3 regions of the Mesorhizobium sp. M6A.T.Cr.TU.016.01.1.1 genome follow, and region 2 is predicted to be linked to each of the others. Evidence: riboswitches for the same ligand, from Rfam matches in the RefSeq annotation. Region 2 holds a riboswitch; each other region holds the start of a gene.
What was found. Region 2 has a riboswitch for cobalamin ahead of EJ075_RS24280 (DUF1636 family protein). Riboswitches for the same ligand answer to the same signal wherever they lie in the genome.
Positions count from the first base shown of each region.

Region 1: it holds a riboswitch for cobalamin, as region 2 does, so the genes downstream of both, EJ075_RS31925 (ABC transporter ATP-binding protein) here and EJ075_RS24280 (DUF1636 family protein) in region 2, are expected to answer to the same signal.
Region 3: it holds a riboswitch for cobalamin, as region 2 does, so the genes downstream of both, EJ075_RS07930 (aromatic ring-hydroxylating dioxygenase subunit alpha) here and EJ075_RS24280 (DUF1636 family protein) in region 2, are expected to answer to the same signal.

Region 1 is NZ_CP034452.1:6,583,395-6,591,013, reverse strand. It holds gene EJ075_RS31945 (methyltransferase domain-containing protein) at 1-31, opposite strand, end outside; gene EJ075_RS31940 (hypothetical protein) at 95-964, shown strand; gene EJ075_RS31935 (helix-turn-helix domain-containing GNAT family N-acetyltransferase) at 1,024-1,959, shown strand; partial or broken gene EJ075_RS31930 (AraC family transcriptional regulator) at 2,202-3,034, opposite strand; cobalamin riboswitch at 3,332-3,536, shown strand; gene EJ075_RS31925 (ABC transporter ATP-binding protein) at 3,628-4,446, shown strand; gene EJ075_RS31920 (ABC transporter substrate-binding protein) at 4,476-5,411, shown strand; gene EJ075_RS31915 (iron ABC transporter permease) at 5,441-6,427, shown strand; gene EJ075_RS31910 (MarR family transcriptional regulator) at 6,509-6,988, shown strand; gene EJ075_RS31905 (HlyD family secretion protein) at 6,985-7,619, shown strand, end outside.
Region 2 is NZ_CP034452.1:4,986,213-4,993,831, reverse strand. It holds gene EJ075_RS24295 (NADH-quinone oxidoreductase subunit B) at 1-244, opposite strand, end outside; gene EJ075_RS24290 (NADH-quinone oxidoreductase subunit A) at 235-600, opposite strand; gene EJ075_RS24285 (winged helix-turn-helix domain-containing protein) at 936-2,135, shown strand; cobalamin riboswitch at 2,165-2,369, shown strand; gene EJ075_RS24280 (DUF1636 family protein) at 2,408-2,842, shown strand; gene cobW (cobalamin biosynthesis protein CobW) at 2,839-3,876, shown strand; gene cobN (cobaltochelatase subunit CobN) at 3,895-7,587, shown strand; gene cobG (precorrin-3B synthase) at 7,584-7,619, shown strand, end outside.
Region 3 is NZ_CP034452.1:1,709,625-1,717,243, reverse strand. It holds gene EJ075_RS07935 (hybrid-cluster NAD(P)-dependent oxidoreductase) at 1-641, opposite strand, end outside; gene EJ075_RS07930 (aromatic ring-hydroxylating dioxygenase subunit alpha) at 666-1,913, opposite strand; cobalamin riboswitch at 2,127-2,329, opposite strand; gene EJ075_RS07925 (DUF680 domain-containing protein) at 2,839-3,042, shown strand; gene EJ075_RS07920 (DUF680 domain-containing protein) at 3,170-3,391, shown strand; gene EJ075_RS07915 (DUF680 domain-containing protein) at 3,464-3,700, shown strand; gene ugpC (sn-glycerol-3-phosphate ABC transporter ATP-binding protein UgpC) at 3,896-5,008, opposite strand; gene EJ075_RS07905 (alpha-glucosidase) at 5,034-6,698, opposite strand; gene EJ075_RS07900 (carbohydrate ABC transporter permease) at 6,703-7,619, opposite strand, start outside.

The DNA.
Region 1 (7,619 bases), 1.6 Mb from region 2:
GACGGTGATAACTGTCCCAATGATTGGTCATGTGTGCCCGTCGGACCTAAAAAGGCTGGCGTCAACTGCTCATAGCCGCTTAATGGAAGTGGGTATGGAAGCCAAGGGGGTAGCCGTGGCGCGTATCGTCGTCATAACGCATGAGCACGATCAGTTCCTTGGCAAGCGCGATATCCTGTTGCGCAGGGGCAGTCCCTATTTGCTTTTCGACGTTCTGGGAGAATTGAAAAGGCGCGGCCATTCGGTCCGGATTCAGCAAGGTCTGTCGAAGACATACAGCGCCGACGTCGCGGTTCTGCATGTCGATGCGACGATAACGCCCGCAGACTATCTCGACTATGCACGGAGTTTCCCATTCTGCCTCAATGTCGGGACGGCCGACATATCCAAACGACGGATCAGCGGAGCGTTGGTGAACGAGGGAGACGCCTGGCCAGGCCCGGTCATCGTCAAAAGCAATCTCAACAATCAGGGCATTCCGGAGAGGTTCCTCAATCGGCGAGCGCAGCGCGCGAGGAAACCACCGCCATTTCCGGACATGCCAGTCCTGCAGCCCTATGAGGTCTACGGATCTCTCGGCGATGTTCCGGATGGCGTCTTCGGGCGCGACGATCTGGTCGTGGACAAGTTCATTCCGGAAAAAGAACCCGATGGTTTCGCGGCGCGGTTCTGGGTGTTTTGCGGAGAGAGCGAACGTTGCACCCGCTACGTCTCGCCGAACGCCCTGGTCAAGGCGTCCGAGACGATCCGCCGCGAGCCCGTGCCTGTTCCCCAGGAAATGCGCCAGCTGCGACGCGAACTCGGTTTTGACTACGGCAAGTTCGATTTCGTCATCCATGAGGGCAGGGCGGTGCTGCTGGATGCCAACAAGACCCCCGGCCGCCCAAAAAACCTCGTGAAGATGTTCTCGGCCGGAGCCTCTCATCTGGCAAATGGCTTCGAGGAGTTGATCCGGCGAGTCTGATGCCTGGATACTTGACTAAGTCAAGCAAATGATTGATCGTGTGCGGGCAGGAGGATGCCATGACGATTCATCATCAACCCGGCAAGGAGCGGATCGATGCGGTGCGAGGCTTCAACCGCTTCTACACCCGTCAGATCGGCTTGCTCGACGAAGGATGGCTGAAAAGCACCTTCTCGCTGACCGAGGCTCGGGTGCTCTACGAACTGGCGCATCGCGATGGGCTGACCGCCACCGATCTTGCGCGCGATCTCGGTCTCGACCCTGGCTATCTCAGCCGGTTGTTGAAAAAGTTCGAGGAGCGCGGCCTGGTGGAGCGCGCAGCGACTGAAGCCGATGCGCGGCGCTCGTCGATCGCGCTGACGCCGGCGGGAAGGACGGCCTTCGCGCCGCTGAACCAGGGTTCGCACGATCAGGTCGCGGCCTTGCTCGACCGGCTTTCCGCTCCGGAACAGGACAGGCTGGTCAAGGCGATGCAGACGGTGCAGCGCCTGCTGGGCGAAGGCACTGAGCCCAAAATTCCCTACATGCTGCGGCCTTTGCAGGTCGGCGACATCGGCTGGATCGTCCATCGCCAGGGCCTGCTCTACGCGCAGGAGTATGGCTGGGACGAAACCTATGAGGCGCTGGTCGCCGAAATCCTCGGTGCCTTCGTCAAATCCTTCGATCCGAAATCGGAGCGCAGCTGGATCGCCGAGCGGGACGGGGAAGTCGTCGGCTCGGTCTTCGTCGTGCGCAATTCGGACGCGGTGGCGAAGCTGCGCCTGCTTTATGTCGAACCCTCGGCGCGCGGTCTCGGCATCGGCAAGCGACTGGTCGAGGAATGCATCGGCTTTGCCCGTGCGAAGGGATACAAGACGCTGACGCTGTGGACCAACGACATTCTCACCTCAGCGCGCCGCATCTACGAGGCATCAGGATTCAAGCTGGCCGACGAAGAACGTCATCACGCCTTCGGCAAGGATCTGGTCGGCCAGAACTGGAACCTGGAGCTGTAACGTCTTTCCCTTCTCCCCTTGTGGGAGAAGGTGGATCGGCGCGCAGCGCCGAGACGGTTGAGGGGTGCTGGACGGAACGCCATCGGCGCCAGGCTGGAGCACCCCTCATCCGTCGCCTTCGGCGACACCTTCTCCCACAAGGGGAGAAGGCAAAAACCGGGCGGAGCGCGCCTCGACAATGATCTCCAACACAAGCTGGAAGCATCATTTGTCTGAAGCAATTGCCCTTGGCTGGCCGCGCTTCACCCCTTCACCGGTATCCAGATTTCCAGCCCGCCATTGCCGCTGCGTGGATCGAATTCGGGGCCGTAGCGGTCGAATTCGGGCACATCGGCGATCTCGTGCCCGGAGGCCGGCAGCCATTTGTTCCAGATCGTGTTGACCGTGCGGCGGATGGTCGAGATGTGGTCACGATGGGCGAACACGGCGTATTTCTGCGCCGGCACGCGCACGCGCGAAAACTCCCTCGGCAGGTCCGAAAAATCGGACACCTCGACGCCGGCGATGTAGTCGAAATTGCCGGTGTCGTCGCCGTTGACGCAGACGCCATAGGCGACGTCGCCGATCTCGCCTGGAATATTGCCGATATACGGGCCGAACCGCTGCCATTGCATCGGGATGCCGGCGCTGGTTTCGCAGCTGTAGCGTTCGCCGAGACCGGCGATGAGAAACGGCCGGCTGGTCTCAAAACGCGGCGGCTCGAGATTGGTGAGGAAGGACTGGTCCATCAGGATCGGCTCCACGAGAGCGAGATTGTCGAGCGAGCCTTGCGCGCGCACCAGTTCCGGCGTGGTGCCGAATTGGTCGCGGAAGGCACGGGTGAAGGCCTCATGCGAAGCGTAGCCGGTGTCGAGCGCGAGCGAAAGGATGTCGGGTGCGCCGGCGGCGAGCTTGCGCGCCGCTTCGGTCAGCCGGCGAGAACGCATGTAGCCCATCACGAACGGCCGGTCGCAGCACCGAAAGCCCGCGTCACGTGAAAGCGCGACACGCCGCTGCTCTTGGCGACATCGTCGAGCGAGACGGATTCCGGCAGGTGGCTTTCGACGAACCACAGCGCTTTCTCGGTCGGGTTCATATGGCTCCTCGCATTTGGCCCAGTCTTCGCATTTGGCCCAGTCTTCGCATTTGGCAAAGTCATGGTGCCGCTTCCTGGTGGAGGCAGTTTGATCGAAATTGCGCACCGCGCAAATCGCGAGCGACGGCGGCCGGCAAGTCGAAGGCGTCGGGCGAAAGAGCTTGACAGGAGCAAGCGGCGTCTTTTAAATGGTAACGTTATTACATAACGAGATTCGTATGGCTCTTTCTGACAAGACCCTTCGCTCCAGCGGCTGTTTCAACCCTGGAAATTTATTGCGCTGTGATTGGCGGAAAACTAGGGTGCCTGGGTGATGGTCCCCGAGTCGAAAGGCAAGGGGTGAAAAGGGAACACGGTGAGATCTTCGGATCGAGGCCGTGGCTGCCCCCGCAACTGTAAGCGGTTAGCAAAATCCGAAATGCCACTGGCCGGCAAGGCTGGGAAGGCAGGATGGCGCAAAGACCCGCGAGCCAGGAGACCTGCCATCAGCATGAGTTGACCGGACGGGGTGTGCCGGGAGGAGACGTGGACATCGGTCTTGTCGGCCGGTCCGTCCAGCTTCCTTCCGTCGCCATTGAGAAAGTGACGGTAAGTTGGACGCCTCCCAGCCTCTTCTTGAAGCGCGTGAGCTGAGCGCGACGGCGAATGGCCAATGCCTGGTCAGCGCGGTCAGCCTTTCGGTGGCGGCGGGCGATCGCCTCGCAATCATCGGTCCCAACGGCGCCGGCAAGACGACGCTGTTGCGCATGCTATGTGGCACCCTGCGGCCAAGCGCGGGAGATGTGAGATTTTCCGGACGCCGGCTGGAGACGTTTTCGGCCGCCGAGCGGGCGCTGCACATGGCTGTCGTCGGCCAGACCGATCAGCCTGATCCGCGGCTTGCCGTGATCGACTACGTCGAGCTTGGCCGCGTCCCGCATGCCGGCTTGCGACGGAGGAGCGAGCAACGCGACATCGCCGTCGAAGCGCTTCGCAGAACCGGCCTGCTGCCGCTGCTCGGCCGCACGATCGGCTCGCTATCGGGTGGCGAGCGGCAACGCGCCCAGCTGGCACGCGCCGTTGCCCAGGAGCCAAAAATCCTGTTCCTCGATGAACCGACCAATCATCTCGATCCGCGCGCCCGCAGCGAGCTTCTCGAACTCGTGTCGCAGTTTGGCATGACCGTCGTGGCGGTGCTTCATGATCTGTCGCTGGTCACGCCATTTGCCACCAGGGTCGCGGTGATGAACGAGGCCCGCCTGCAGGCGTTTGCCGGTCCGCGCGAGGCGCTGACCAAGCAGTTGATCCGCCAGATTTTCGGCGTCGACGTGCTTCGGCTGCGCCATCCCACCGAAGACCGCGAACTCACGGTATTCGACGTTCCGAACCGTGCCTCTTCACATTCCGATTTGACCAAGGAGCAATATTCGTGAAACGCCTCGCATTGTCTTTCGCCTCCCTCCTGTTTGCCCAGACCGCCTTCGCTTTCCCGGTGACCGCCTTTGCTTTCCCGGTAACTGTAGACAGCTGCGGCACGCCGCTGACGTTCGACGCCGCGCCGAAGCGCGCCATCATCCAGGATATGAACATGGCCGAGATGGCCTTCGCGCTGGGGCTGCAACCGTCGATCCTCGGCCTGACCGGCATCACCGGATGGTACAAGGTCGGTCCGGAATTCAAGGCCGAGCAGGGCTCGATCCCGGAACTCGCGCCGAAATATCCGACACTTGAAAACCTCGTCGCGGTCGAGCCCGATTTCTTCTTCGCCGGCTGGTATTACGGCATGAAGCCGGGCGGCGAGGTGACGCCCGATACGCTGGCGCCGCACGGCATCAAGACGCTGGTGCTGACGGAAAGCTGCGTCCATCTCGACAACAACCGCCCCGCCGCCTCGATGGACCTGCTCTACGACGACATCGAAAAGCTGGGCAGGATTTTCGACAAGGAAGCCGAGGCGAAAAAACTTGTTTCGGACTGGAAAGCGCAACTCGCCGATATCACGGCGAAGGTTGGCGACCACAAGGGAACGCGCGTATTTCTTTACGACTCCGGCGAAGACAAACCCTTCACATCAGGCAAGTTCGCGATCCCCAGCGCCATGATCGCCGCTGCCGGCGGCGACAACATCATGGCCGACATGCAGACGAGCTGGGGCAATACGGATTGGGAAACGGTCGCCTCCCGCAATCCGCAGTTCCTGATCCTGCTCGATTACCAGGACGGTGGCGGCTACAGGAAACTGCTCGATTTCCTCAAAGTTCATCCGGCGATGAAGGAAACCGACGCGGTCAGGAATGAGCGCTTCGTCGCGCTGCGCTATGCCGAGCTGACGCCCGGGCCAGCCAACATCGAGGCGATCGGCAAGATCGCCAGGGCGATGCACCCGGAAGCTTTCTGAGCTTGCGCCGCAGGGCGTTCGAATTGGCAATGATAGCAGGAGCAGTGGCGATTGCCACTCTTGCACTGCTGTCGATCGCCTATGGATCGACGGTCATAGCGTTGAGCGACGTGGTTGCCGCGCTCGGACATGCGGCCGGACTGGACGGAGACATCGTGCCCGGTCCGGTCGGCAAAATCGTTGTCGATCTCAGGCTGCCGCGCACGATCATGGCCATCTGTGTCGGCGCCGGGCTGGGCGTCATCGGCGCGCTGCTGCAGACGGTAACGCGCAACGACCTCGCCGATCCGTTCCTGTTCGGCCTGTCGTCCGGTGCCGCGGCCGGCGCGGTTTCCGTTATCACCATTTTTGGCGACCATTTCGGCATCTGGACGTTGCCGGTCGCTGCCTTCACCGGCGGCATTTTGGCCGCCGGCATCGTGCTGTTGCTGGTTTCGCGGGTGAGGGGGCAAGGCCCCGAACGGCTGATATTGGCCGGGCTTGCCGTATCGTTCATGTTCACCGCCTTGACCAACTATCTCGTCTTTGCCGGTGACCAGCGCGCCGCCCACTCGGTGCTGTTCTGGACGATGGGCGGGCTCGGGCTGGCGCGGTGGGACAATGTCGGACTGGCTGCTCTGGGCGCAGGCACCATCCTTGTGTTCGGACTTTGGAACCACCGTCGGCTCGACGCTTTCCTGGCCGGCGAAAACGCCGCCGAAAGCCTCGGCGTGCCGGTTGCGCGGATGCGCAGGACGACATTTCTCGTCGCTGCTTTCTCGACGGCGATCCTCGTCTCGGTGGCAGGCGTCATAGGTTTCGTCGGTCTGATGATCCCGCATCTGTCCCGGCCCCTGGCCGGCCCGTTGCACCTGCGCCTGATTGCAAGCTGCGCCCTCTTTGGAGCGGTGCTGTTGCTGGCAAGCGACCTTCTAGCCCGCACGCTGCTGCCGCCGCAGGAACTGCCGATCGGCATCATCACCAGCTCGGTCGGCGCTTTTTTCGTGGTCACGATGCTCATTCGCAATCGTTCCTGATGTGACTGCCATCCACACTTGCCGGCTTCTGGCATAATGCCGCATCTTGAATAGTAAGCACGCTTATAATATATGCCGCTCATGGTTTCCGACGGCATCGATAGATTGGGCTTTTTGATCCACGACGTGCAGCGCCTGATGCGCAAGCGCTTCGAGGCGAAGGCCAGCGGGCTCGGCCTTTCCTCGGCGCAATGGCGGCTTATGGTCCGCGTCGCCAAGGAAGAAGGCATCACGCAAGCGCGGCTCGCCGAGCTTCTCGAGATCGAGCCGATCAGCGTGTCGCGCCTGGTCGACCGCATGGAGGAGAGCGGCTGGATCGAGCGCCGTTCCGACGCCACCGACCGCCGCGTCCGCATGATCTTCCCGACCGCCAAAGCGAGCGAGGCCTACGCAGAGATCAAGAGCCTTGCTGGCGAAGTCTATGAGGAATCGCTTACCGGCGTGTCGCTCGAAGATCGCCGCATCCTGATCAAGGGTCTGGAGGCAATGGCCAAGAACCTGGCGGACGGCGAGACGGCGTCCGGCGAAAAAGTCAAAGGTGCAGAAGGCGCAGCAGCATGAACGCGGTAGCCAAGGTAGATGAGAATGCAACCAAGCTGGAGGTTGAAGCTCCGGCGCAGCCGGCGGCAGCTCCGGTGGCGGTCGCTCCGCAGCTAGCACCGGCGCCGGTGGTGCCGAAGAAGAAGCGCCGTGTCGGCCGCTTCCTATTGATGTTTGCGCTCCCCGTGGCACTGATCGCCGGCGGCAGCTACGTCTGGGTGACCGGCGGCCGCTACCAGGAAACCGAAAACGCCAATCTGCAGCAGGCCAAGGTCTCGATAGCCGCCGATACGGCGGGTCGCATCGTTCAGGTCGATATTTTCGACAACCAGTCCGTCAAGCAGGGCGACGTGCTGTTCGCCATCGATCCCGAGCCCTACCGGATCGCATTGGCCCAGGCCGACGCGGCGGTGGCCGGCGCGCGCCTCAATGTCGAGCAGCTGCGTGCGGCCTACAGCCAGGCGCTGGCGCAGGAGAAGTCCGACGCCAGCCAGGTCGACTACGCGCAGTCGCAATACGACCGAGCCGCCGACCTTGCCCGCAAGGGCATCAATGCCAAGTCCTCGCTCGACGAGGCCAGGAACGATCTCGACAAAGCCAAGCAGCAACTGGCCGTGGCCGAGCAGGGCATCCTCAGCGCCAAGGCGGGCCT
Region 2 (7,619 bases):
TCGAGGTGTGGATCATCTCGACCGCGCAGCAGGCAAGACCGAAAGTCATGAACATCAGCGAGCCGCTGCGCGCCCAGGTGATCAGCGCCTCGGTCGAGGTGACGAGAAAACCCTTGTCGGCCAGCTCGTTGTTGATCTCGAGGAAGAAAGGATCACTCGCCCCCACCGGCTTTCCGGTGCTGGGGTCGAGAATGCCTTTTGGCTTCGGCGCGACGAGCGTGCCGGAATTGTCGCTCAATCCCATTCCAGCGCTCCTTTCTTCCATTCATAGGCAAAGCCGATGGTCAGCACCGCCAAAAACACCATCATCGACCAGAAACCGAGCATGCCGATCTGGCTGAAAGACACGGCCCACGGAAACAGGAAGGCCACTTCCAGATCGAAGATGATGAACAGGATCGACACCAGATAGAAGCGGATGTCGAACTTCATGCGGGCGTCGTCGAACGAGTTGAAACCGCATTCGTAGGCGGAAAGCTTTTCCGGATCGGGGTTGCGGTAGGCCACCAGGAAGGGTGCGGCAAGCAGCGCCACGCCGACGACCAGCGCCACGCCGATGAACAGGACGATGGGCAGGTACGAACTCAACAACGCGTTCATGCTGCGGCTTTCCGTTGGCGGCCAATCCACTCTGATTACAGCACCGGACCCACTTGCGGAAGCGTGACAGTTTAACCACTGAACCGTTTTAGGGGGCTCTATGCTGCAACGCGGCGAGGGTTAGCGCAGGCCTTTCGGCGAAGCAAGTCAAACCTTGTTCAAAACACGGTGCTGGACGGCATATCCGGATAAACTGGTCCGATCTGCTCCTGTTTGATTTCCTTCACTTTTTACTCCACTTTTCTCTCCTGACATAGATGCCGCCAAAACCCTGCTAGCATGGCGCGGAATCATCGCCCCAACCTTTGGTCGAACGCCAACAGAGTGCCGTCTGCATGAAGGAAAAAATCTCGATCGCCATGGCCCGGCGCATCGCGCTTGCCGCACAGGGCTTTACCGATGTCAGGCCGAACGGCACGCCCAATCGCCGCCATCTGGCCCGCGTCCTTGCCCGCACCGGCCTGCTGCAGATCGATTCCGTCAGCGCAGTGGTGCGTGCCCACTATATGCCGCTCTATTCGCGGCTTGGCCCCTACCCGCTTGCGCTGCTCGACAACGCCGCCGTGACGCGCAAGCGCACGGTCTTCGAATACTGGGCGCATGAAGCCTCTTTTCTACCGGTCGAAACCTATCCGCTGATGCGCTGGCGCATGGAACGGGCCGAGCGCGGCGAGGAAATGTATAATGGGCTGGCCAAGTGGGGGCGCGAACGCACCACTTACATTGAAGACATTTATCGCGAGGTTGTATCGCGCGGCCCGCTCGCCGCGTCGGCTCTCGAAGGCCAAAAGGGAAACGGCGGTTGGTGGGGCTGGAGCGACGCCAAGCACGCTTTTGAATGGCTGTTCTGGGCCGGCCGCATCACCACGGCATCACGTCGTGGCTTCGAGCGGCTTTATGATCTGCCGGAACGGGTGCTGCCGCCGGCAATACTCAGCTTGCCGGTGCCCTCCCCTGAGGATGCGCATCGCGAATTGCTGCGCATTTCCGCCCGCGCCCACGGCGTCGCGACAGCGGGAGACCTGCGCGACTATTTTCGTCTCTCTCCCGCCGACATCAAGGGCCGCATCGAGGAACTGGTCGAGGCAGGTGATCTTTTGCCGGTTCGCGTCGAAGGTTGGGACAAGCCTGCCTATCTGCACAAGGACGCCCGTTTTCCGCGCCGGATCGAGGCGCGCGCCCTGCTCGCGCCGTTCGATCCTGTCGTCTTCGAGCGCTCCCGAACGGAAAGACTGTTCGACTTCCGCTATCGCATCGAGATCTATACCCCTGCCGAAAAGCGCCAGTACGGTTACTATGTGCTGCCGTTCCTGCTCGGCGAAAGGATCGTGGCGCGCATCGACCTCAAGGCCGACCGTCCCGCCGGCGTGCTGCGCGTCCATGCCGCCTATGCCGAGCCCGGCGCCCCGCCGCAAACCGCTGCTAAGCTTTTCGAGGAATTGAAGCTGATGCAGGGCTGGCTCGGCCTGGAACGCATCGAGGTGACGCCGGCCGGCGATCTGGGGCCCGTGCTCGCCAACATTGCCGCCTCGTAGACGTGCGTTGACACGACTGCCTCCACAAGCCTAAATCCGGTCCAGACGGTCTCCTCTCGGCAAAGGGAGGAGCCAAGAGGGAATGCGGTGCGAAATTCCGATTTCAAATCCGCGGCTGTCCCCGCAACTGTAAGCGACGAGCCAAGGCCGAAAACCACTGGGACGGTCCCGGGAAGGCGGCACCAAGGCGATGACCCGCGAGCCAGGAGACCTGCCGTCTAAGACAGAAGAATCCGATTCGCCTGGCGGGTTTTCCGGGCAAGGAGCCTGATTTGAAACGCGACAGCAGTTTTTCGGCTGAGACAGCGGACGTATTGTCCCGCGATAGTGATGCCTTGGCCGGCGTTACCGTGATCGTCTGCGCCTCCTGCCGTGACGAGACCGGCTCCGATGGCCATCCCCGCGCCGGCGAACTGCTTGCCGATGACGCGCGCCGCGCCGCTTCCGGCGAAAATATCCGTATCCGCACCGTCGAATGCCTCGGCAACTGCAAGCGCCGGCTGAGCGCCGCGATCCTGCGCGACGGCTGCTGGAGCTATGTCTTCGGCGACCTGACCGCGACAAGCGGCGCCGATCTCGTCGCTGGCGCAAAGCTCTTCGCCACCTCGACCGACGGCCTCATTCCATGGCGCGGCCGCCCCGATTGCCTGAAGCGCGGCCTCGTCGCCCGCGTCCCTCCCCTCGACCTTTTGAAGGACCAGATATGACCGCTTCCGTCTCCCGCGTGCCCTGCACCGTCGTCACCGGCTTCCTCGGCGCCGGCAAGACGACGCTGATCCGCCATCTGCTCGAAAACGCCGGGGGCAAGCGGCTGGCCATCATAGTCAACGAGTTCGGCGACATCGGCATCGACGGCGAGATCCTCAAAGGCTGCGGCATCGACACCTGCCCCGAGGAAAACATCGTCGAGCTGGCCAATGGCTGCATCTGCTGCACCGTCGCCGATGATTTCGTCCCGGCGCTCGATCAGATCCTGTCGCTGACGCCGAGGGTCGACCATATCCTGATCGAAACCTCCGGCCTCGCTCTGCCCAAGCCGCTGGTCCAGGCCTTCCAGTGGCCGACGGTCAAGAGCCGGGTGACGGTCGACGGCGTCATCGCCGTCGTCGACGGACCGGCGCTGGCTGATGGCCGCGTTGCCAACGACATGGACGCCCTGCAGGCGCAGCGCGCGCAGGACGAGACGCTCGACCACGACGATCCGGTCGAGGAGGTGTTCGAGGACCAGCTGGCTTGCGCCGACCTGATCATATTGTCGAAGAGCGACCTGATGGACGCCGCCGGCTCAGCCCGCGCCAATGCCATCATCGGCGAGCACACCGCGCGCGCCGTCAAGATCGTGCCGACCTCGCAGGGCAAGGTCGATCCGTCTGTGCTGCTCGGCCTCGGCCTTGCCGTCGAGGACGACATCGAGAACCGCAAGACCCATCACGACGACGAGCTCGACCACGAGCACGACGATTTTGACTCGTTCGTCATCGATATTCCGTCGATCGCCAATCCCGATGAGCTGGCTTTGCGCGTCGCCACCGCGGCGGAGGAAGAAAACGTTTTGCGCGTCAAGGGTTTCGTCGAGGTCGGCGGCAAGCCGATGCGGCTGTTGCTGCAGGCCGTCGGTCGGCGCGTCAATCACTATTACGACCGCGCCTGGACCGCCGACGACGACCGCCGCTCGCGCCTCGTCGTCATCGGCCTGAAAGGGCTGAACCGCCCGGCAATCGAGCGTATCCTCGCCGGCTGACCTCAGGCACGAGCCGCGATGCACATCCTCACCACAACATCCGCCTCGCTCGACGATCTCGCCGAGCCTGTCGATCTCAGGCAGACGCCTGCGGATATCGTGGCGCTGTCCTTCACCGACAGCGATCTGGCCGGCTTGGCGGCGGCGTGGAAGGCGGACGCGGATCGCCTGCCGTCGATGCGGCTGGCGGCTCTACGCGATCTGCGCCATCCGATGTCCGTCGATCTCTGGGTCGACAGCGTCGCCCGCCACGCGAAGGTTATTTTGGTTCGCATCCTCGGTGGCTACGACTGGTGGCGCTATGGCTGCGACCAGCTCGCCTCGACCGCCCGCGCGCGTGGCATAAAACTGGCGCTGCTGCCCGGCGAATGCCGCGACGAGGATCTGCGGCTAATCGAATGCTCGACGCTGCCGCGCGAAGAGCTCGACGGCCTGCTCGGCTATTTCCGCGAAGGCGGGCCGGAGAATATGATGGCGCTGGTGCATCAGCTGGCAAGTCTCGCCGGATCAGGTGTGGCGGTCGCTGAACCTGTCAGCGTGCCAAAGGCGGGCTATTATCAACCGGGACTGGGGGTCGTCGAGCGCGATGTCCCCCTCCCCCTCGAGGGGAGGGTCCGGCCGCAGGCCGGGGGTGGGGTCGCCTCTGACGCGCGCCAACAGAAAAAAACGTCGAGCACTGCCGCAACGACCCCACCCGGCCCTTCGGGCCACCCTCCCCTCGAGGGGGAGGGAGACGCCGCGCCCATAATCCCGATCCTCTTCTACCGCTCGATGCTGCTGGCAGCCGACATCGCGCCCATCGACGCCCTTTTTGAGGCCCTGAGCGCGCGCGGCATGGTCCCCGTCCCCATCTTCGTCTCCAGCCTCAAGGACCCGGCCTCGCTCGCCTTTGTCGAAACCGCGCTGTCGACGCTTAAGCCCGCTTCCATCATCACCGCCACGGCCTTCGCCTCCGGTGCCGAGCCCGGCATCGAGACCCTGTTCGACCGCGCTGGCGTGCCGGTGTTCCAGGTCATCGTCGCGACGACACGCCGTGACATCTGGCAAAACAACCAGCGCGGCCTCGCCCCCGCCGACCTAGCCATGCATGTCGTGCTGCCCGAGCTCGACGGCCGCATCCTCGCCGGCGCCATTTCCTTCAAGGGCGAGAGCGAAACCGACCCGGCATTGGCCTTCCGCGGCTTCGCTAACCGGCCGGAGCCGGACCGCGTGGCGCAGGTGGCGAACCGTGTCGAAGCTTTCATCCGCCTGCAGCGGACCCCGCGCGCAGAACGCAAGCTCGCCATCCTCATCCCCGACTACCCGAGCGCGCCCGGCCGCACCGGCTACGCCGTCGGTCTAGACGTGCCGTCCAGCGTGCTTGCGATGCTGCATGACTTGAGGGAACAGGGCTACGCCGTTGAAGAGATTCCGCAAACGCCGCGTGCGTTGCTGGATGAGTTGGAGCGCGGTGACGAGGGGCTGAGGTTGGAGGACTATCTCGACTTCTTGGCGGAATTGCCTGCAGAAGCGCGAAAGACCGTAGAGGCGGCTTGGGGTCAACCGGCAACCGATCCGGTACCGGCTGAATCTCAACGTCGACCCTCTACGTTGCCCCCCTCTGTCCTGCCGGACATCTCCCCCACTTGGGGGGAGATTGTCCCTTCTCCGACAGTCTCACCCACGACCAACATTTCAGAAAGAGGCGGGACAGCAAAGCTGCCGATCTCCCCCCAAGTGGGGGAGATGTCCGGCAGGACAGAGGGGGGCGTGAAGGATCGCCTACGTCCGCAGCCGACCACCGCAAATTTCCCCTTCCGCGCCGCCACCTTCGGCAACATCACCGTAGCCCTCGCCCCCGATCGCGGCCGCTCCACGAACCGCCGCGCCGACTATCACGACCCGACATTGCCGCCGCGCCATGCGCTGATCGCCTTCGGTCTTTGGCTGCGCAAGTCGCTCGGTGTCCATGCCCTCATCCATGTCGGCGCCCACGGCACGCTGGAATGGCTGCCCGGCAAGACCGTTGCGCTCAGCGAAACCTGTTTTCCCGAGATCGTCACCGGCCCCTTGCCCGTCATCTATCCCTTCATCGTCTCCAACCCCGGCGAGGCAGCACAGGCCAAGCGGCGCATTGCCGCCGTCACCCTCGGCCATTTGCCGCCGCCGCTGACCGGCGCCGGGCTCGATGAGAGCCAACACCAGCTTGAGCGGTTCGACGAATATGCCCAGGCCGACGGGCTCGACCGCCGCCGCCGCGATCGCCTGGCAAAACTGATCGTCGAAACCGCGCAGAAGACCGGCCTCGCCTCCGAGGCCGGCGTTGCCAAAACCGACGCGCCCGACGAAGCGCTGCGCCGCATCGACGCCTGGCTCTGCGACCTCAAGGATTTCGCCATCAAGGACGGCCTGCATATCTATGGCCGCGCGCCTGAGGGCGAGACCGATCCGTTGCGCAAACAAAGTGCCGCAGCCGAGAAGGCAGCGCTCCTCGCTGCCCTCGACGGCCGCCATGTCGTTGCCGGGCCGGCCGGCGCACCGGCGCGGGGCCGGCGCGATGTCCTGCCGACCGGCCGCAACCTGTTCACATCAGATCCACGCACCATGCCGACGCCGACATCCTTCGATCTCGGCAGGGCGGCCGCCGACGAGGTCTTGCGCAGCTACATGCAATCGCATGGTGACTGGCCGCGCTCGCTGGTCATCGACCTGTGGGGCTCGGCCTCGCTGCGCACCGGCGGCGAGGAGATCGCGCAAGGCCTGGCGTTGATGGGCTGCCGGCCGCAATGGGATTCCGCGACCGGTCGCGTCACTGGCATTGAGGTGCTGCCGCCGGCAACGCTTGGCCACCCGCGCGTCGACGTCACCTGGCGCATATCAGGCCTGTTCCGTGATATGTTCCCGACCCAGATTGCGCTGATCGATGCTGCCGCCAATGCCGTCGCCGCCCGCGACGAGGATGCATCGGAAAACCCGCTCGCGGCCAAGACTCGCGCAGACGGAAAGACCAGCCCGCGCATTTTCGGCACCTCGCCCGGCACCTACGGCGCCGGTGTCGAGGATTTATTGTCGAGCGGCGACTGGGCCGCGCGCGAAGAGATCGGCCGCGCCTACCTCGACGCCACCTCGCATGCCTATGGCGGCGCAGAGGGCGAAGGGATTTCGGCGCCCGGCGCCTTCGAGGATCGTATCGCCGAGGCGGACCTTCTCGTCCATACCGGAGACGACCCCGGCCGCGACATCCTCGAAGGCTCCGCCGACGTCGCCTTCATCGGCGGTTTTTCGGCGGCGCTAGCCGCACTCGGCAAGAACGCCGATGTCATCGTGCTCGACACCACCGATCCGCAAAAGCCGAAGCCGCGCTCAGTTGGAGAAGCCGTGTCACGGGTCGTGCGGGCGCGCGCGGTCAACCCGCGCTTCATTGCCGGCCAGATGCGGCACGGGCCGCGCGGTGCCTCGGAATTCGCCGAGACGGTCGACCGTCTCGTCGGCTTTGCCGAGACCACCTATGCCATACCGGGCGCGCTGATCGAGGCCGTGCACGACGCCTATCTCGGCGACCCCATTGTCCGGGCGTTCATCCTGCGCGAGAATCCGGCGGCGGCGAAGGTCATCGCCGAGCGTTTGCTGTCGGCACGGCGGCGCGGTCTCTGGCATCCGCTGCGCAATTCCATCGATGACGATCTCGCCACACTGATCGCCGAGGCCCAGGCGCTGGGGGTGGCGGCATGAACGCCTTCTCCCGACGCGGCGCCTGCCCCGCT
Region 3 (7,619 bases), 3.3 Mb from region 2:
AGCAGCGGCAGCCGTATCGCGTCGATCCGGCCCATATGGCCGAACCAACCCTCGCGGCTGGACCGTTCCTCGATCATGAAGCCAAGCGTCAGACCCGGCATGCGGCTGCCGAGCAGTTCGAGCTCCTTGCGGAAGATGATCTCCTCGGGCTTTCGCGCGCAGTTGACGAAGCCGACATCGGTCCATGGCGCGCAGTCGTTCAGCCAGCGCAGCATCGACATCATCGGCGTCACGCCGGAGCCGGCCGAAATGAACAGATACTTGGCCGCGGGATGGCTGTGCAGCGAAAAGTCACCCGTCGGACCATAGGCCCTCACGTGAACGCCGGGCTTCAGATTGTCGAACATCCAGCGCGTGCCGAGACTGCCGGCTTGCGCCTTCACCGTCACCGCGATCGAGAACGGCCGCGACGGCGAGGAAGACAGCGTATAGGTCCGCATCAGCGGGCCGTCGGAGGTCGGCAGTTCCAGCGTCACGAATTGGCCCGGCTTATAGCGGAACCAGGTCTGGTTGTCGGAGCGGAAGGTGAAGGTCTTCACGTCAGGCGCCTCGTCGCTGACGCCGATCACCTCCAGCACCTGCAGCCGGTCGTTCCAGGGCGCCATTTCGTCGAGATGGCGGTAGAGCCCGAGGTCCGTCATTGCGTTCATCTCTTCACGTTTCTCTCAGGCGACGCTGCGCAACGCCGGCCGGCCGTCCTCGGCAAGGCGCGGTCCGATGAAGGAGGCGTACCATTCGACGAACTGGATGACGCCGCCCTCATGCAGTTCCGAATAGGGGCCGGGCTCATAGGCCGGCGACAGGATGCCGAAGGCGTTTTCCTCGACAATGCGGCGGTCCTGGTCGTTGGTTTCGGTCCATACATGGGTAAGTTCGGCGAGGTCGTAATCGACGCCTTCGACCGCGTCCTTGTGGACAAGCCATTTGGTGGTGACGGCGGTTTCCGTGGCGCTAATCGGCAACACGCGGAAGGTGACGGCATGATCGCCGAGGATGTGGTTCCAGGTCGTCGGATAGTGGTAGAGCAGCAGCGAGCCGACACGGTCGGTCGAAACGCTGTCGGAAAGGTTCTTCTTCACCGCGCGCCTTCCCGTCATCGTATAGCTGACGGCGTCGCGCAGCAGCGGTGCGCGGGTGGCGCGATATTGCCCAGCCGGATCGATGCGGAACTTGCTCGGCAGGCCCGCCGCCTCGCATTTGGCCCAGTGCGCCAGCATCTCAGGATCGCTGTCGGCGCCCTGCACGCCGGTAACGGTCGGTGCTTCCGGGAATGTCTTGCACAGTTCCGGATGGTTGCCGGCGCAATGGTAGCACTCGCGGTTGTTTTCCCAGACGAGCTTCCAGTTGCCCTTCTCGACGATGGTCGATTCGAAGGCGACCTTTGCCTCGCGCAGTCGGTGCGGCAGGAGGTAAGGCTCGATCATGGCGCGCATCGGCGCGAAATCCGCCGGCTCCTTGGCCAGGCAGATGAAAATGTAGCCGCCGACACTTTCGCAAGCCACCGGCTTGAGGCCGAACTGGCTCTTGTCGAAGCCATCCGCCATCTGGCGAGCGAACAAAAGCCGGCCGTCCAGCTCGTAGGTCCACTGGTGATAGGGGCAGACGAGCTTTGCCGCCGTGCCCTTGTCGGCGTTGCAGACGCGGCTGCCGCGATGCCGGCAGGAATTGTGGAAGGCATTGATCTTGCCTTGCTGGTCGCGGACCAGCACGACCGGATAGTCGCCGATCTGGGCGGTGATGTAGCTGCCCGGCTTCGGCAACTCGCAATCGTGGCCGATGAACAGCCAATCGCGATACCAGATCAGCTCCATGTCGAGCTTGAAGAAATCGGGATCGGTGTAGAAGGGCTGCTCGAGCGAATAGCCTTGCCTGCGGCCGTGCAAGAGCCTCAGCATGTCGTTGCGCGAATCCATGTCCTGTCCTCATAGCCGTCGCATCGGCCCGAAATCGGAATCGATTTCGGAAAGCACGATGCGCAATTCAAAGTCTTGGAGCGTACTTTATGCGTCCAGATGGACGCATGTCGCTCCAAAGACTGAACTGGTGGTGATTGAGGAAGGATCGCTTGCACGCCGGCGACAGGCCAGACATGCATCATCCACCTCTTGACCGCCCACCGCGATCAGTCGAGTCTAGACACCTCGGGCTGGTTTCCGGGCTCTGGAGTGTCCTTGCGGACAGTCGCGACACCTTCCCAGGCTTGTGGCCCAGTGGTCTCCCGTTGCGACTTGAACTCCACCACCGTTGCGGGGGCAGCGCCGGGATTTGACCGGCTTCCCAATTCTCCGCTTCGTCGTCACCAAGCGGCACCTGAGATGGCGTCATCTAATCATGACGGCCAGCTGACTGTCGGCATGAAAGCGACATCGTATCCATGCGGCGCGACACGGCCCGCGAAACGTGCAGGTTGGTAATTGCAGGGCTGAAAACCCATTTTTTCGGCCACCATTGTCGGCCGCCGTGACATCGAATTCCGACCCGCGGCGGAGGCAAAGAAGGTTAACAGTTTCCAAAAGTGACTATTAGCCGCTTCTAAAATCGAACCGAACGGTTCGTTTCTGTTGACAATGCGTGCATGACGCTGTGAACGCAGGTCCGCCAATCCGTCAAATCGTCAAATGGCGACTTTGGCATAAACCTTTGAAAATAAAAGATAAAGCAGCGCCCGTAGAAGCGTCTGGTACAATTTCAAGGTGTAGATTCTTGGTCCACACGGAACAACTTCGTGATTGGAATCTGCGGGATGGCCTTCCCACATCGGGGCTGTCCGAACGACGCGAATTCCTTCCAAGACACGCCGCTAGCCGGACGGAAAACTAAGATACTGGAGTACCAAAAATGAAAAAGATTGCTCTTACTGCCGTCGCCGTTCTGGCCATCACCGGCAGCGCCTTTGCCGGCAGCGACCATTATGGGTCCAACGGCGCCAACCAGCCGGCCGCTGCGGTCGACAGCTCGTACACGGCTTCCATTCAGAAGCCGGCTCACGCTGAAAAGCCCGCCGTCCAGGGCGCCGACCGCAACCTTTTCGGCAACAATTAACAGCTGATCCCAGACCATGGTCCCGAAAAGTGGAAACCGGTTTTCGGAAAAGATCATGGTCAAACAAGAAGACAGAGCGGCGGCAGGTCCGCCGCTGGGGATCTTTAGAAATTCAGGAGTATTGGAAATGAAGAAGATTGTTCTTGCCACCGCCGCCATTCTGGCCATCTCCGGCAGCGCTTTTGCCGGTAGCGACAACTATGGATCGAACGGCGCCAACCAGCCGGCCGCTGCGGCCGACAGCTCGTACACGGCTTCGGTTCAGAATTCCGCTTCGGCGCAGAATCCGGTTCCGGCCGACGAGAAACCCGTCCACGGCAGCGACCGTAACCTCTTCGGCAACAACTAACAGCCAGTTCCAACAGCAGCGGCGGCATTTGCCTGCCGCGCTGATGGGATACGAAAATCCAGGAGCACTGAAATGAAGAAGATCGTTCTTACCGCCGCCGCGCTTTTGCTTGCTGCCGGCAGCGCCTTTGCCAACAACGACAATGTTGGCGGGACCGACATCAACAAGCAGGCGACCGTCAACGTCGACAACACGCAGACGTCTTCGGTACGCAACACCGGTTCGCCGATCTACAAGCTGCTCAATTCGTCGGGCGACGTAGAGAAGTCCGCCCCGCAGGGCAGCGACCGGAACCTGTTCGGCCGCTAGCGCATCGGCCCGAAAATCGGAATCGATTTTCGGAAAGCACGATGCGTAGGTTCAAAGTGTTAGAGCGTACTTTGTGCGTCCACTTGGACGCACGTCGCTCTAACAGCAACCTGAATGCACAAGAGCGGCGGGCTTTGCCCGCCGCTCTTGTTTTTGGCTTCGCCAAACAACTGCTCGGCAGTCCTGCTGCCGTTCTCAGGCCGCCTTTGCTTCCGCTTCGTGAAGCGTGAAGGACCGCCCGTCGGTATCGAAAATATGCAGGTCGCCGGCATCGGCACTCAACCGCAGCGTCGCACCCCGCTTGACCTCGACATTGCCGGGCAGCTTGGTCACCAGCGGCAGGTCGGCGCGGCCGATGTCGACATAGACGAGCTGGACCTCGCCGAGCTGCTCGACATAATCCACCGTTCCCTCGAAAAGATAATCCGCGCCGCTAGCGATCATCAGATCCTCCGGCCGCACGCCGAAGCTCACCGAAGCGCCCTTCGCTGAGGCCGGCGTGGCGATCGGCACCGTCGCCTTGCGCCCGCCGACATGGCTGACGATGGTCGGGTTGCCTGATTTGTCGATTGTCGCCGGCAGGATGTTCATTGCCGGCGAGCCGATGAACTGGGCGACGAACAGATTGCCGGGTTTCTTGTAGAGCTCCATCGGCGTGCCGACCTGCTCGATATGGCCGTCCTTGAGCACCACGATGCGGTCGGCCAGCGTCATCGCCTCGACCTGGTCGTGGGTCACGTAGATCATTGTTGTGGCAGGCATCGACTCCTTGAGCTTGGCGATCTCGATGCGGGTGGCGACGCGCAGTGCCGCGTCGAGGTTCGACAGCGGCTCGTCGAACAGGAAGACCTTCGGGTTGCGCACGATGGCGCGGCCGATGGCGACGCGCTGGCGCTGGCCGCCCGACATCGCTTTGGGCAAGCGGTCGAGATATTTGGTCAGCTGCAGGATTTCCGCCGCTTGGCGCACCCGCTTGTCGATCTCGGCCTTGCTCTCCTTGCCGATCTTCATCGAGAACGCCATGTTGTCGTAGACGGTCATGTGCGGATAGAGCGCATAGGACTGGAACACCATGGCGATGCCCCGCTTCGACGGCGGCACGTCGTTGACCACCTCGCCGGCGATCTTGAGTTCCCCGGAGGTGATTTCCTCAAGCCCGGCGATGGACCGCAGCAAGGTCGACTTGCCGCAACCCGAAGGGCCGACGAAGACGATGAACTCGCCCGACTTTATGTCGAGGTCGATACCGTGGAGAATGTTGAGATTGCCGTATGATTTCTTCACTTGCCTTAGCGTGACATCGGCCATGGGTTCCCTCCAGTGAATTGCAAACTCAGTCGATGCGCCCGAACCAGGCGCCGTAGCCGCCGAGGCGGATAGAGCCGGCGCCAGTCTGTCCCGAAAACCCGTGCCCCGGCAAGGGCTGCAGCGAGCGTCCGCCGAGATTGACTTCCGCCGGTCGGCTGCCGAGATTGAAAACGCAGACGATCTGCTCGTTGCCCTCGCGGCGCGTGAAGGCGACCGTATCGCCCTCGCTTTCGATGAAGTCGATATCGCCCTTGGCCAGCGCCGGATGCAAACGGCGGAAGGCGAGAAAGCGCCGGTAGTGTTCGAGCAGCGAGCTGTCGTCGCCCTGCTGCACATCGACCGCTTGCGAAAGGTGCTTGGCGGGCACGGGCAGCCATGGCTTTGCCTTGGAGAAGCCGCCATTGCTGTCGGCGCCATCCCAGACCATCGGCGTGCGGCAGCCGTCACGGCCCTTGAATTCCGGCCAGAAGCGGATGCCGTAGGGGTCCTGCAGATCCTCGAATTGCAATTCCGCTTCGCCAAGACCAAGCTCCTCGCCCTGATAGATGCAGACCGAGCCGCGCAGCGACATCAGCAGCGCCGAGATCACCTTGAGATAGGCGGTCTGGTCGGCTTCGCCGGCCGCCCAGCGCGAGGCAGTGCGCATCACGTCGTGGTTGGAGAACGCCCAGCACGACCAGCCGTCGCTGGCGACCTTGCCGAAGGCTTCCAGCACCGAGCGCACCTTGGCCGCGCTGATTTTTTCGGGCGCCAGGAAGTCGAACGAATAACACATGTGCACGCGCTTGCCGCCGGCGGTATAGGCCGCCACCACCTCCAGCCCGCGTTGCGAATCGCCGACTTCGCCGACCGCCGCTGTCGCCGGATAGTCGTCGAGCAGGGCGCGGAAGCGCTCGAGGAAGCCAAGGTTTTCGGGGCGGCTCTTGTCGTAGAGGTGGTCCTGGTAGTTGTAAGGGTTGACGGAAGGAGCAGTCTGGTCGTTGCGTTCTTCGGGCGGCAGCGGCGGATTGTCCTCCAGGCCCTGGCTGTGGAAATAGAAGTTGATGGTGTCGAGGCGGAAACCGTCGACGCCGCGCTCCAGCCAGAAGCGGGTGACATCGAGCAGCGCGTCCTGGACGGCGCGGCTGTGGAAATTAAGATCGGGCTGCTCGGCCAGGAAATTATGCAGGTAATATTGCTGGCGGCTGGTGTCCCACTGCCAGGCAGAGCCGCCGAAGATTGACAGCCAGTTGTTGGGTGGCGTGCCGTCGGGCTTGGCGTCGGCCCAGACATACCAGTCCGCCTTGGGATTGGTGCGGCTCGAGCGGCTTTCCCTAAACCACGGATGGATGTCGGCCGTATGCGACAGCACCTCGTCGATCATCACCTTGAGCCCGAGCCTGTGCGACTCGGCGGTCAAGGCATCGAAATCGGCCAGCGTGCCGAACATCGGATCGACATCGCAATAGTCTGACACGTCGTAGCCGAAATCCTTCATCGGTGATTTGAAGAACGGCGAGATCCAGATGGCATCGACGCCGAGCGCAGCGATATAGGGGAGCCTGGCGATGATGCCCCTGAGGTCGCCGATGCCGTCGCCGTTCGAATCCTGATAACTGCGCGGATAGATCTGGTAGATCACGGCACCGCGCCACCAGTCGCGGCCGACGGCGAGGTCGGGGCTCAACGTCGCTTTCACAGCGGATTGCATGATCTCAACCACCTTTCACTGAGCCGGCGAGCAGCCCGCGGACGAAATAGCGCTGCAGCGAGAAGAACACGATCAGCGGCACGACAATGGTGATGAAAGCCGATGTCGTCAGGATCTCCCAGTCGCCGCCGCGCGAGCCGAGCAACGCATTGAGCTTGGCGGTCAGCACGATCTGGTCGCCCTCAGTGCCGAGGAAAACCATCGCAACCAGCAGGTCGTTCCACACCCACAGAAACTGGAAGATGGCGAAGGAGGCCAGCACCGGGAACGACAGCGGCAGCACGATCTTGACGAAGATCTCGAAATCGCTGGCGCCGTCGATGCGCGCCGATTCCATGATTTCGCGCGGCAGGCCGGCAATGTAGCTTCTCAGGAGATAGATAGCGAAAGGCAGACCGAAGCCGGTATGCGCCAGCCAGATGCCGAGATAGGTTTTCGACGGCACGCCGAAGAAGCTGCCGACGCCGTTGTAGAGCTTCAGCAGCGGGATCAGCGACATTTGCAGCGGCACGACCAGGAGGCCGATGATAACCGCGATGAGCAATGCCCGGCCGGGAAAGCGCATCCAGGCCAGCGCATAGGCCGCGAACGCCGCGATCAGGATCGGGATGACAGTCGCCGGGATGGTGACGGTCAGCGAATTCATGAACGAGCGGCCGATGCCCTCCGAAAACAGCACCGTATTGTAATTGTCGGTGGTGAACTTCGGCGGCGCCGACGAGGCGTAGTAGACGCGCTGGCCGCGCTTGCCCTCGAAGGGCTTCGTTGAGGTCATGACGAAACTGCCGTCGGCGTTGAGCTGCAAGGTCTCGCCGTCGCCGAGATCGGCTGTCGTGCCGGCGGGATATTGCGTCGGCGCCGCCGACTTGACGCCGAAGGCGCTGATGTCGCGGGCCGCATCCTCGCCGAAGATGTTGCCCT